DNA from 2 places in the Brevundimonas sp. ABV4_179 genome. Region 1 is predicted to be linked to the other one. Evidence: riboswitches for the same ligand, from Rfam matches in the RefSeq annotation. Region 1 holds a riboswitch; the other holds the start of a gene.

Evidence for each region. A riboswitch is a leader RNA that binds a small molecule or an ion and turns the genes downstream of it on or off. The one in region 1 is predicted to bind glycine.
Region 2: linked by a shared signal. The riboswitch ahead of gcvT (glycine cleavage system aminomethyltransferase GcvT) and the one ahead of ACYX4P_RS08810 (TonB-dependent receptor domain-containing protein) in region 1 are both predicted to bind glycine.

Annotation. Positions count from the first base shown of each region.
Region 1 covers NZ_CM149976.1:1,833,564-1,837,771, reverse strand. Annotated here, with positions in the region: gene ACYX4P_RS08810 (TonB-dependent receptor domain-containing protein) at 1-1,834, opposite strand, end outside; glycine riboswitch at 2,008-2,095, opposite strand; gene ACYX4P_RS08805 (ABC transporter substrate-binding protein) at 2,302-3,288, opposite strand; gene ACYX4P_RS08800 (response regulator transcription factor) at 3,471-4,133, shown strand; gene ACYX4P_RS08795 (sensor histidine kinase N-terminal domain-containing protein) at 4,130-4,208, shown strand, end outside.
Region 2 covers NZ_CM149976.1:3,046,666-3,050,873, forward strand. Annotated here, with positions in the region: gene ACYX4P_RS14950 (class 1 fructose-bisphosphatase) at 1-407, opposite strand, end outside; gene ACYX4P_RS14955 (alpha/beta hydrolase) at 544-1,584, opposite strand; glycine riboswitch at 1,690-1,787, shown strand; glycine riboswitch at 1,792-1,877, shown strand; gene gcvT (glycine cleavage system aminomethyltransferase GcvT) at 1,934-3,046, shown strand; gene gcvH (glycine cleavage system protein GcvH) at 3,178-3,543, shown strand; gene gcvPA (aminomethyl-transferring glycine dehydrogenase subunit GcvPA) at 3,686-4,208, shown strand, end outside.

The DNA.
Region 1 (4,208 bases):
ACTGGGTGACGCGCCCGCGGAAGCCGGGGAAGAATTCGTTGGTCGCCCCAACTTTCCACGACCAGATCGAGCCTGTGGTGTCGTAGTCCGAGATGCGGGCCGCAGCATTGAACTCCAGATTGTTGAAGACGGGCATGTCGCGAACCACTGGAACCAGGATTTCGGCGAAGGCTTCCTTGACCGAGAACTCACCCGCCATGGCCGAGAAGCTGAAGCTCTGGAACGCCTTGGCGGCGTCTAGGTCGCCCACGCGCTGATCCGTCTGCTCCTTGCGCGCTTCCAGGCCGACCGCGACGGACACATCGCCTGCAGGTAGGCTGAACGGTTCGCCCCGCAGGCTGACGCCGGCGACATCGAGCTTAGTCGTCGCCCGCATCTGCGGCGTCCCCGTCACGTAGTCGATCGCCGCTTGCGACGGCGCCCCCACCCCAAAGAGGTTGATCGGGACGCAGCCGGAGTTGGCGTTGGTGAGCGTGACGCGGCAGACGGCCTTGTTGGTGACCGGATCGATGACGGAATCGACGGCCTGAGCATAGGGCGTGGTCAGCAGGAAGCCGGGCGTGTCGATGTTGTTCTGATATTCGCCATGGCTGTAGTAGGCGCCCCAGCGCCAGTTGGAGCCGAACTCGCCGTCCAGAGCCAAGGTCGCCTGGGTGGTGACGCGCTCGAAGTCGATACGCGAAAAGGCCAGATCGGAGTTGAATCGGCCCATGGTGAAGCTGGTCTGACCGGCCGCCGCCATCTGCTGCTTGATCGCGGTCGGCAGGAAGGCGTTGTCGATCTTGATGTTGAGATTGCCGCGGTTGTGGTCGCCAAACCAGATGTAGTCGTTCCACATCCGCGAATGACGCACGTCGGCTGTCAGGCGCAGCTTGTCCGACAGATCGTAGGTTACGCTCGCCAAGCCGGTGTAACGCTTCTGGGGCGTGACCAGCGGGCTGAGATCATCATTCGAAGGCCCCTCGCCGCCAACGGTGTTGGAGCCGACGACCCGCCCATAGTTGAAGGACCGAAGGGTGCCGTCTGGATTGAACACCTTGCCCGCGTTGACGCCGGACATGATCAGGCCGCCATAAGCCGCATTTGCGAAGCCGACGTTCGGCACGGTGACAAAGCCGCCCGCGCCGTCGGAAACCTGAGCCCAGCGCCCGATCGCCGGGCGCGCGACCTTAGGCGTCACACCGGCATTATCCAGATATTCTCCACCAATGACGAAATGGCCGCGATCGCCGGCGAACCCGGTCCCCCAGGCACCCTCGAAACGCTTTTGCTCCGCATCGTCGAAGGACGAGATGCCATACTCGGCGCCCAGCTTGCCGCCCGTGAAGGTGCGGTCGATCCCGATGTTGACCACGCCGGCCACGGCGCCCGAGCCCCAGGCAGCCGAAGCGCCTCCGGTGACCACGTCCACGCTCTTGACCAAGACTGCGGGGACGCTGTTCAGATCGTTCTCGCTGGACACGCGGCGCCCGTCGATCAGGACCAGGGTCCGGCTGATCCCAAGACCGCGCAGATCGACCGGAGCGTTGCCCGCGCCGGTGTTGGTGCCGGTCGTCTGCGGTGAACTGGTCGCCTTGAACTGGGGCATGTCATTCAGCGCCGCCGCGATGTTCGGGCGGGCGCCGACGGACAGGTCTTCTGCCGTCAGCCGGATGGTCGGCGTCGGAGCCTGGAAGCCGGCGCGGTCGATGCGCGATGCGGTGACCACGATATCATCGACCGAGGCGGCTTCGGCCGGTTTGGGATCAGCTTCCTGCGCGACGGCGGCGCTGGCGCAGGCCATCAGTGCAACCAGGCTGGCGCAACTGGTCAAGGAACGAGCGAAACGAGACAAGGCGAGACTCCTCATTTGAAACGACGCCCCTCCCCAGGGGTGTCTGCTGCGAGCGACGCTCTGACGGCGCCGTTTCGCCCCCGCTGTCATCGGGCCTGAGAGCTTCGGGCGCGCACGCCCTTTCTCCTTCGGCGAGGTCGCGTCCCCCGGACGGACCTGCTCTCCAGCGTTTCATCAGCAAGGCGGTCCGTTTGCCTGAGCGTTTCCGGGGCGGTTGCGCCTTCGGCGTCGGCCTGCACCGATCTCTCCCGCCTTGCAGGCATGAGTAAGATTGACCCGATAGCGACTGTCAAATCAGCTAAAATTGGTATAATCGTTCCCGCAGCGCGCAAATTTTAGGGATAAAATCCCTAATCCCGAGCCAGTCGCTTCCCGTGAGTTGTGCAACCCACATGCATGTCGGGCTCGTGACAGGATAGTGACAGCAAACGCCGCCTCTGCACTTTTGAAGTTATCCACAGAAACCGTTAAGGCGCGGAAATGTCCGAAGGCGCCCTTGTCGCCATCCGCATCGCTTCGCTCCACCGGCCGAGGAGGCGCGTGCGGCGCGCTTGATCCAGATTAGCCAGCAAGGCGGGCCCAACCCTTATCGGCCGAGCGCCCGGCGCGGCTGTACGCAAGGGCGTATCAACATCGTTGCGCACTGGCCGAATACCCAACGCGCCAATCACCCTTTGACCTTCACGGGATAACAGGAAATCCAGAAACAATTTCGCCGCGTTGGGATGGCCGGCGTTGCGCGGGATGAAGGCGACCCGCGATACGGACAGATGATAATCGCTGGGCGTGATCAATCCGATCTGCGGCGCTTCGGCAGCCCACGAAGCGGCATAGGACTGGTTCATATTATAGGCGAAGGCCATCCGCCCATCCGCGATCTGCCCCATCATTCGCTTGCCCGAGGTGTCGAGCCTAGGCCGCGACGCGCCCAGCGCCTCCATCAGCGGCCAGGCGTCTGGATAGATCTGAACGTCCGCCGACAACTGCATCAAGCCGACGCCGCTCTGCTCGGCGTCATACATCGTGATGCGGCCATCCAACACGCCGGAGCGCGCATCGAGCAGACGAAGCAAATCCGCATGGCTGCGCGGCACGACATCGTCTGCAATCCGCTCTCGGTTATAGACGAAAACTATCGGCTCCGCCGTCAGCCCATAACCTTGGTCGCGCCAGACCGAACCATCCGGCATGGCGGCTCGATGCGGCGACTTGTAGACTTGAGCATAGCCATCATTGATGAGCTTGACCTGAACGTCCATCGCCGTGCTCCAGACTAGGTCCGGTCCCGTTCGTCCTGCGTCCGCCAGCGCTCGCACCCGCTCAGCGATCTGAGTGGAATTGATGTCCAGGAGATGCACGGCGATCTGGGGCCAACGCCGACGAAACGCACCCACCACCGGCCCCATCAGGCTGGTATTGGTGATAACTTTCAGCGCGCCTTCCCGACGCGCCATCCACCGGACACGCTCCGCCGTACCAACGCCTTGCGGCTCGAACGAACAGGCTGTGCTCAATCCCCCGCCGCTTGCCGCCAAGCCGCCGGCCAGCCCCCGAAGCAGATATCGGCGATCCGGCTTCAACCTTCGAGCTTTCGGGCTATGGTGTTGCGCATGATCCTTCGTCCCCTGTCGTCGCCATGAAAATACTCGTCGTCGAAGATGACAAGGCGCTAAGCCATTCCCTTGAGGCCAGCCTCGTGGAGAGCGGCTTTCAAGCGACATGCACCCACAGCGGCGAACAGGCATTGCAGATGGAAAGCGTCGGCGGGTTCGACGCCGCCGTACTGGATATAGGCCTGCCCGACATCGACGGCTTTGCGGTTCTTGCGGCGCTTCGCCGCCGAGGATCTTCGATGCCGATCTTGATGCTCACGGCCCGCGACGCCCTGGGCGATCGCGTCGCCGGGCTGGATTTGGGGGCCGACGACTATCTGGTCAAACCCTTCGCCCCCGTCGAACTGACGGCGCGACTTCGCGCCATCGTGCGACGCCGCCAAGGACAGGCCGCGGGCGCCGTTGTCGTCGGCACCCTCTTCTGCGACTGGCGAACCGGGCGCGCCTCGGTCAATGATCGCGACTTGGCTCTCCGCCCCCGCGAATGGGCGACCCTTCGCGTGCTGGCGTCCCGACCTGGGCAGGTGGTGGATCGCGACCTTCTGGCGGCCGAAGTCTTCCCTCAGGATGAGGCCCCCTCCTTGAATGCCTTGGAAATCCACGTGGGCCGACTTCGGCGCAAGCTTCAGCCTGATGGCCCTGCCGTGACGAACATCAGGGGACGCGGGTATCGCCTCGATCCATGAACAGCGCCGGGTCCAAGTCGTCCCATAGTCTGGTCATAAGGCTGTTGATCGCGCAGGTCGTTCCGCTGGCGATCC
Region 2 (4,208 bases), 1.2 Mb from region 1:
TCGCTGGGACTGGCGGACGGCGACTTCAGCACCGAGACGATGGTGCCGACCGGCGCATTGATGTCGATGTTGGACGACCCGTCCAGCGGGTCGAACAGGGCCAGATATTCGCCCGCCGCATTCGTCGCGATCTCGGCCGTATCCTTCTCTTCGGAGGCCACGCCCGCGATGGCGGGACAGGCCAGCAGCGCCTGGGTCAGCATGTCGTCGGTGATGACGTCCAGCTTCTTCTGCTCTTCGTCCTGGACGTTGATCTGGCCCGAGGCGCCCAGGGCCCCGACCAGGGCGCCGCCCGCCACGACCCGGCTGATCTCGGCGCAGGTCCGGCCCACGACGGTCAGCACCGTCTTCAGGCCGTCCGCCACATCCAGGGCGGCGATATGGGCGTCTAGGCTGGTGCGGGTCATGCGGGTCGGTCCGATGCGGCTGAGGCGTACCGCGTTCTTGGCGGGCGGGACGCGCCGCCGCAAGAAAAACCCTCTTGTCACCCTACCCCGTCATCCCAGGCCCTGCGCCTGGGACGACGGATGTCATGGTGCAGGATCAGATCGGCAGGATCGCCGTGCCGAAGGCCCGCTTCAGTTCATGGGCCGCGAACGTCTGCGCCGCCGCCGCGTCGGGCACCACCATGGCCATGCCGAAGAACTCGTGCGTCGAGCCGTGGAAGGTCTTGTGGCGCACGTCAACGCCTGCCTGCTCCAGCTTTTCGGCCAGCAGTTCGCCTTCCGACCGCAGCGGGTCGATCTCGGCGCAGATCACGGTCGAGGACGGCAGGCCGCTGAGGTCGGCGTTCTCGACGATGTTGATGCGCGGGTCCTGCGCGTCGGCCTCGTTGGCGAAGATATGCTTCACGAACCATTTCATCATCGGCTTGTTCAGCGGCTTGGCGTCGGCGTTCTCGACGTAGGATTCATTGTCCATGTCCACGCCAGCCACCGGATAGACCAGCACCTGATGCACCGGCAGGGTCACGCCCGCGTCGCGCGCCATCATCGATACGCCGATGGCCAGGTTGCCGCCCGCGCTCTCGCCCATGACCGCCACCTTTTGCGGGTCGCCATTGAAGCTCTGGGCGTTCTCCAGCACCCAGCGATAGGCGGCCAGGGCGTCGTCGTGGGCGGCGGGGAAATGATGTTCAGGCGCCTGGCGATAATGGACCGAGACCACGATGGCGTCAGCCATCTTGGACACGCCGCGCGGCCCGCCGTCATAGACGTCCAGATCGGCGATCACGAAACCGCCGCCGTGGAAATAGACCACGACCGGATGCAGCTTGTCCTCGGAATGGTCGTGCGGCTTGTAGATTCGGGCCTGGATCGGTCCGGCGGCGCCAGGGATGGTGATGTCGGTGGTCTTCACGCCCAGATCGTCGGATTTCGGCTCCTTGCCGGCCTTGCGCAGCAGGGCGTGAACGGCGTCGGTCGGCGTGGGCTGCTGGCGCGCCTCCTCGGGCGACAAGGTCTCGATCGGCTTGCCGCCGAGCGAAGCCAGTTCATCCAGCACCTTCTGCATGGGGCCATCGGCCTTGGCGGGGGTGTCGCGCGGCTTGTCGTTGTCGCCGAACAGCTTGTCTATAATCGACATTTTCGTTTTCCTGGGTTGGGGTTGGGGGCTCGGGACGACAACCCGCCCCGGCAGACCTTGTTCCGCCGACGCTTGACTTGGCGCCGGAGTCGATGCCTTAGGTCGAACGCTCTCGCGGGAGAGTTCGGGGACGGGAAACCGGCCGCGACGCCGAAGGCGCAACCGCCCCGGAAACGCTCAGGCAAACGGACCGCGACAGCATACGGACGCTGGAAAGTCGCTCTTGATGGGCGCGCCGACGGAGCAAGGCGACATGATTTGGTCGCCGGAATCTCTCAGGCTTCAGGACAGCGGGGGCGCGAGGACCGGCGGAGCTCCGCCCCAACACGCGACCGCGAAAGCCTGAACCATGACCGACCAAGCTCTTAAAACCACGCCGCTGAACGCCGCGCACCGCGCCTTGGGCGCCCGCATGGTGGGTTTCAGCGGCTATGACATGCCGGTTCAGTACGAGGGCGTCCTGGCCGAACACCGCTGGACCCGCGAACACGCCGGTCTGTTCGACGTGTCCCACATGGGCCAGTGCAAGATCACCGGCGCGGACGCCACGGCGCAGTTCCAGCGCTTCGTCCCCGGCGACTATGAAATCCTGAAGGACGGCAAGCAGAAATACACCCTGCTGCTGAACACCGACGGCGGCATCATCGACGACCTGATGGCGGGCCGCCCCGACCACGACGGCCTGTTCGTCGTCGTCAACGCCGGCAACAAGGACGAGGACTTCGCCTTCTGGAACGCCAATCTGGAAGGCGACGCCAAGCTGACGGTGCTGGACCGCGCCCTGATCGCCATTCAGGGGCCGGAAGCCGCCGAGGTCATGGTCGCCCACGAGCCCGTGCTGGCCGAGATGGGCTTCATGGAGACGGCCCGGCTGATGCTGTTCGGCGTCGACGCTTACGTCTCCCGCTCGGGCTACACAGGCGAAGACGGCTATGAGATTTCCGTCCCGGCGGACCAGGCCGAACGCATCTGGAACACCCTCCTGGAAGACGCCCGCGTCAAGCCGATCGGCCTGGGCGCCCGCGACAGCCTGCGCTTGGAAGCCGGTCTGCCGCTGCACGGCCACGACATCGACCCGACCACCTCGCCGGTCGAGGGCGCCCTGACCTTCGCCCTGTCCAAGTCGAGGAAGGAACGAGCCGACTTCAACGGCGCCGACCGCATCCTGAAGGAACTGGCCGACGGCCCCTCGCGTGTCCGCGTCGGCCTGCACGTCAAGGAAGGCGCCCCGGCCCGCGAAGGCGCAGAGATCGCCGACGCCGACGGAAACATCATCGGCAAGGTCACCTCGGGCGGCCCCTCGCCCACCCTGGGCCACAACATCGCCATGGGCTTCGCGCCCCCGGCATTCGCCGCCCTGGGCACCGAGTTGAAGGTCATCGTGCGCGGCAAGTCCGCCGCCGCCGAGGTGGTCGCCATGCCCTTCGTGGCCCAACGCTATTACCGCAAGCCGAAGGCGTAACATTCAGCCTGTCACCCTCGGGCTTGACCCAAGGGCCGGGCGATCAACCGCTCGTGCGAAGACATCGACGCACGAACCGCACAACATCCGATCCTCGTGTCAAGCCCGAGGACCGGGACAGGAGAGAAAACATGAAGTTCACCAAGGATCACGAGTGGGTCAGCCTGGACGGCGACATCGCCACCGTCGGCATCTCCAAACACGCCGCCGACGCCCTGGGCGACGTGGTGTTCGTTGAAGTGCCCGAGGTCGGCAAGACCGTCACCAAGGGCGACAGCTTCGCCGTGGTCGAGAGCGTCAAGGCCGCCTCGGACGTCTACGCCCCCGTCTCGGGCGAGGTGGTCGAGGCCAACGACGCCCTGTCCACCGCCCCGGAAACCGTCAACTCCAGCGCCGAAAGCGACGGCTGGTTCGCCAGGATCAAGGTCTCGGACGCCTCGCAACTGGACGCCCTGATGGACCAGGCCGCCTACGACGCCTTCCTGACCACCCTCTGATTTCCCCTTCCGCTCAGCCCCGCGAAAGCGGGGACCCAGTTCTTTCGCGAGAACAGTGCTGGGATGGGCGGAAACTCCTCCGGCCACATTGGTCGCCCAAAGCACTAGGTCCCCGCTTTCGCGGGGATGAGCGGATTAGAAAATGCGCTACCTCCCCCTGACGCCCGACGACCGCACGGCGATGCTCGCCGCCATCGGCGCGAAATCCATCGACGATCTGTTCGTTGACGTGCCCGAAAGCGCGCGTCTGAACGGGCCTGTGGACCTGCCCCGCGTGGCGGGCGAACTGGAGGTCGAGCGCGCCCTGTCCGCCATGGCGGCCAAGAACGCCACGGCCGGCGCCGTGCCCTTCTTCTGCGGCGCGGGAGCCTACAAGCACCATGTCCCGGCGACGGTGGATCATGTGATCCAGCGGTCCGAGTTCCTGACCAGCTACACCCCCTACCAGCCGGAAATCGCGCAGGGCACGCTGCAATACCTGTACGAGTTCCAGACCCAGGTCGCGAACCTGACCGGGATGCCGGTCGCCAACGCCAGCCTTTATGACGGCTCGACCGCCATGGCCGAGGGCGTGCTGATGGCGACGCGCGTCACCCGCCGCAACAAGGCGGTGATCTCCGGCGGCGTCCACCCCCACTACGTCAAGGCGACCGAGACCGTGGTCC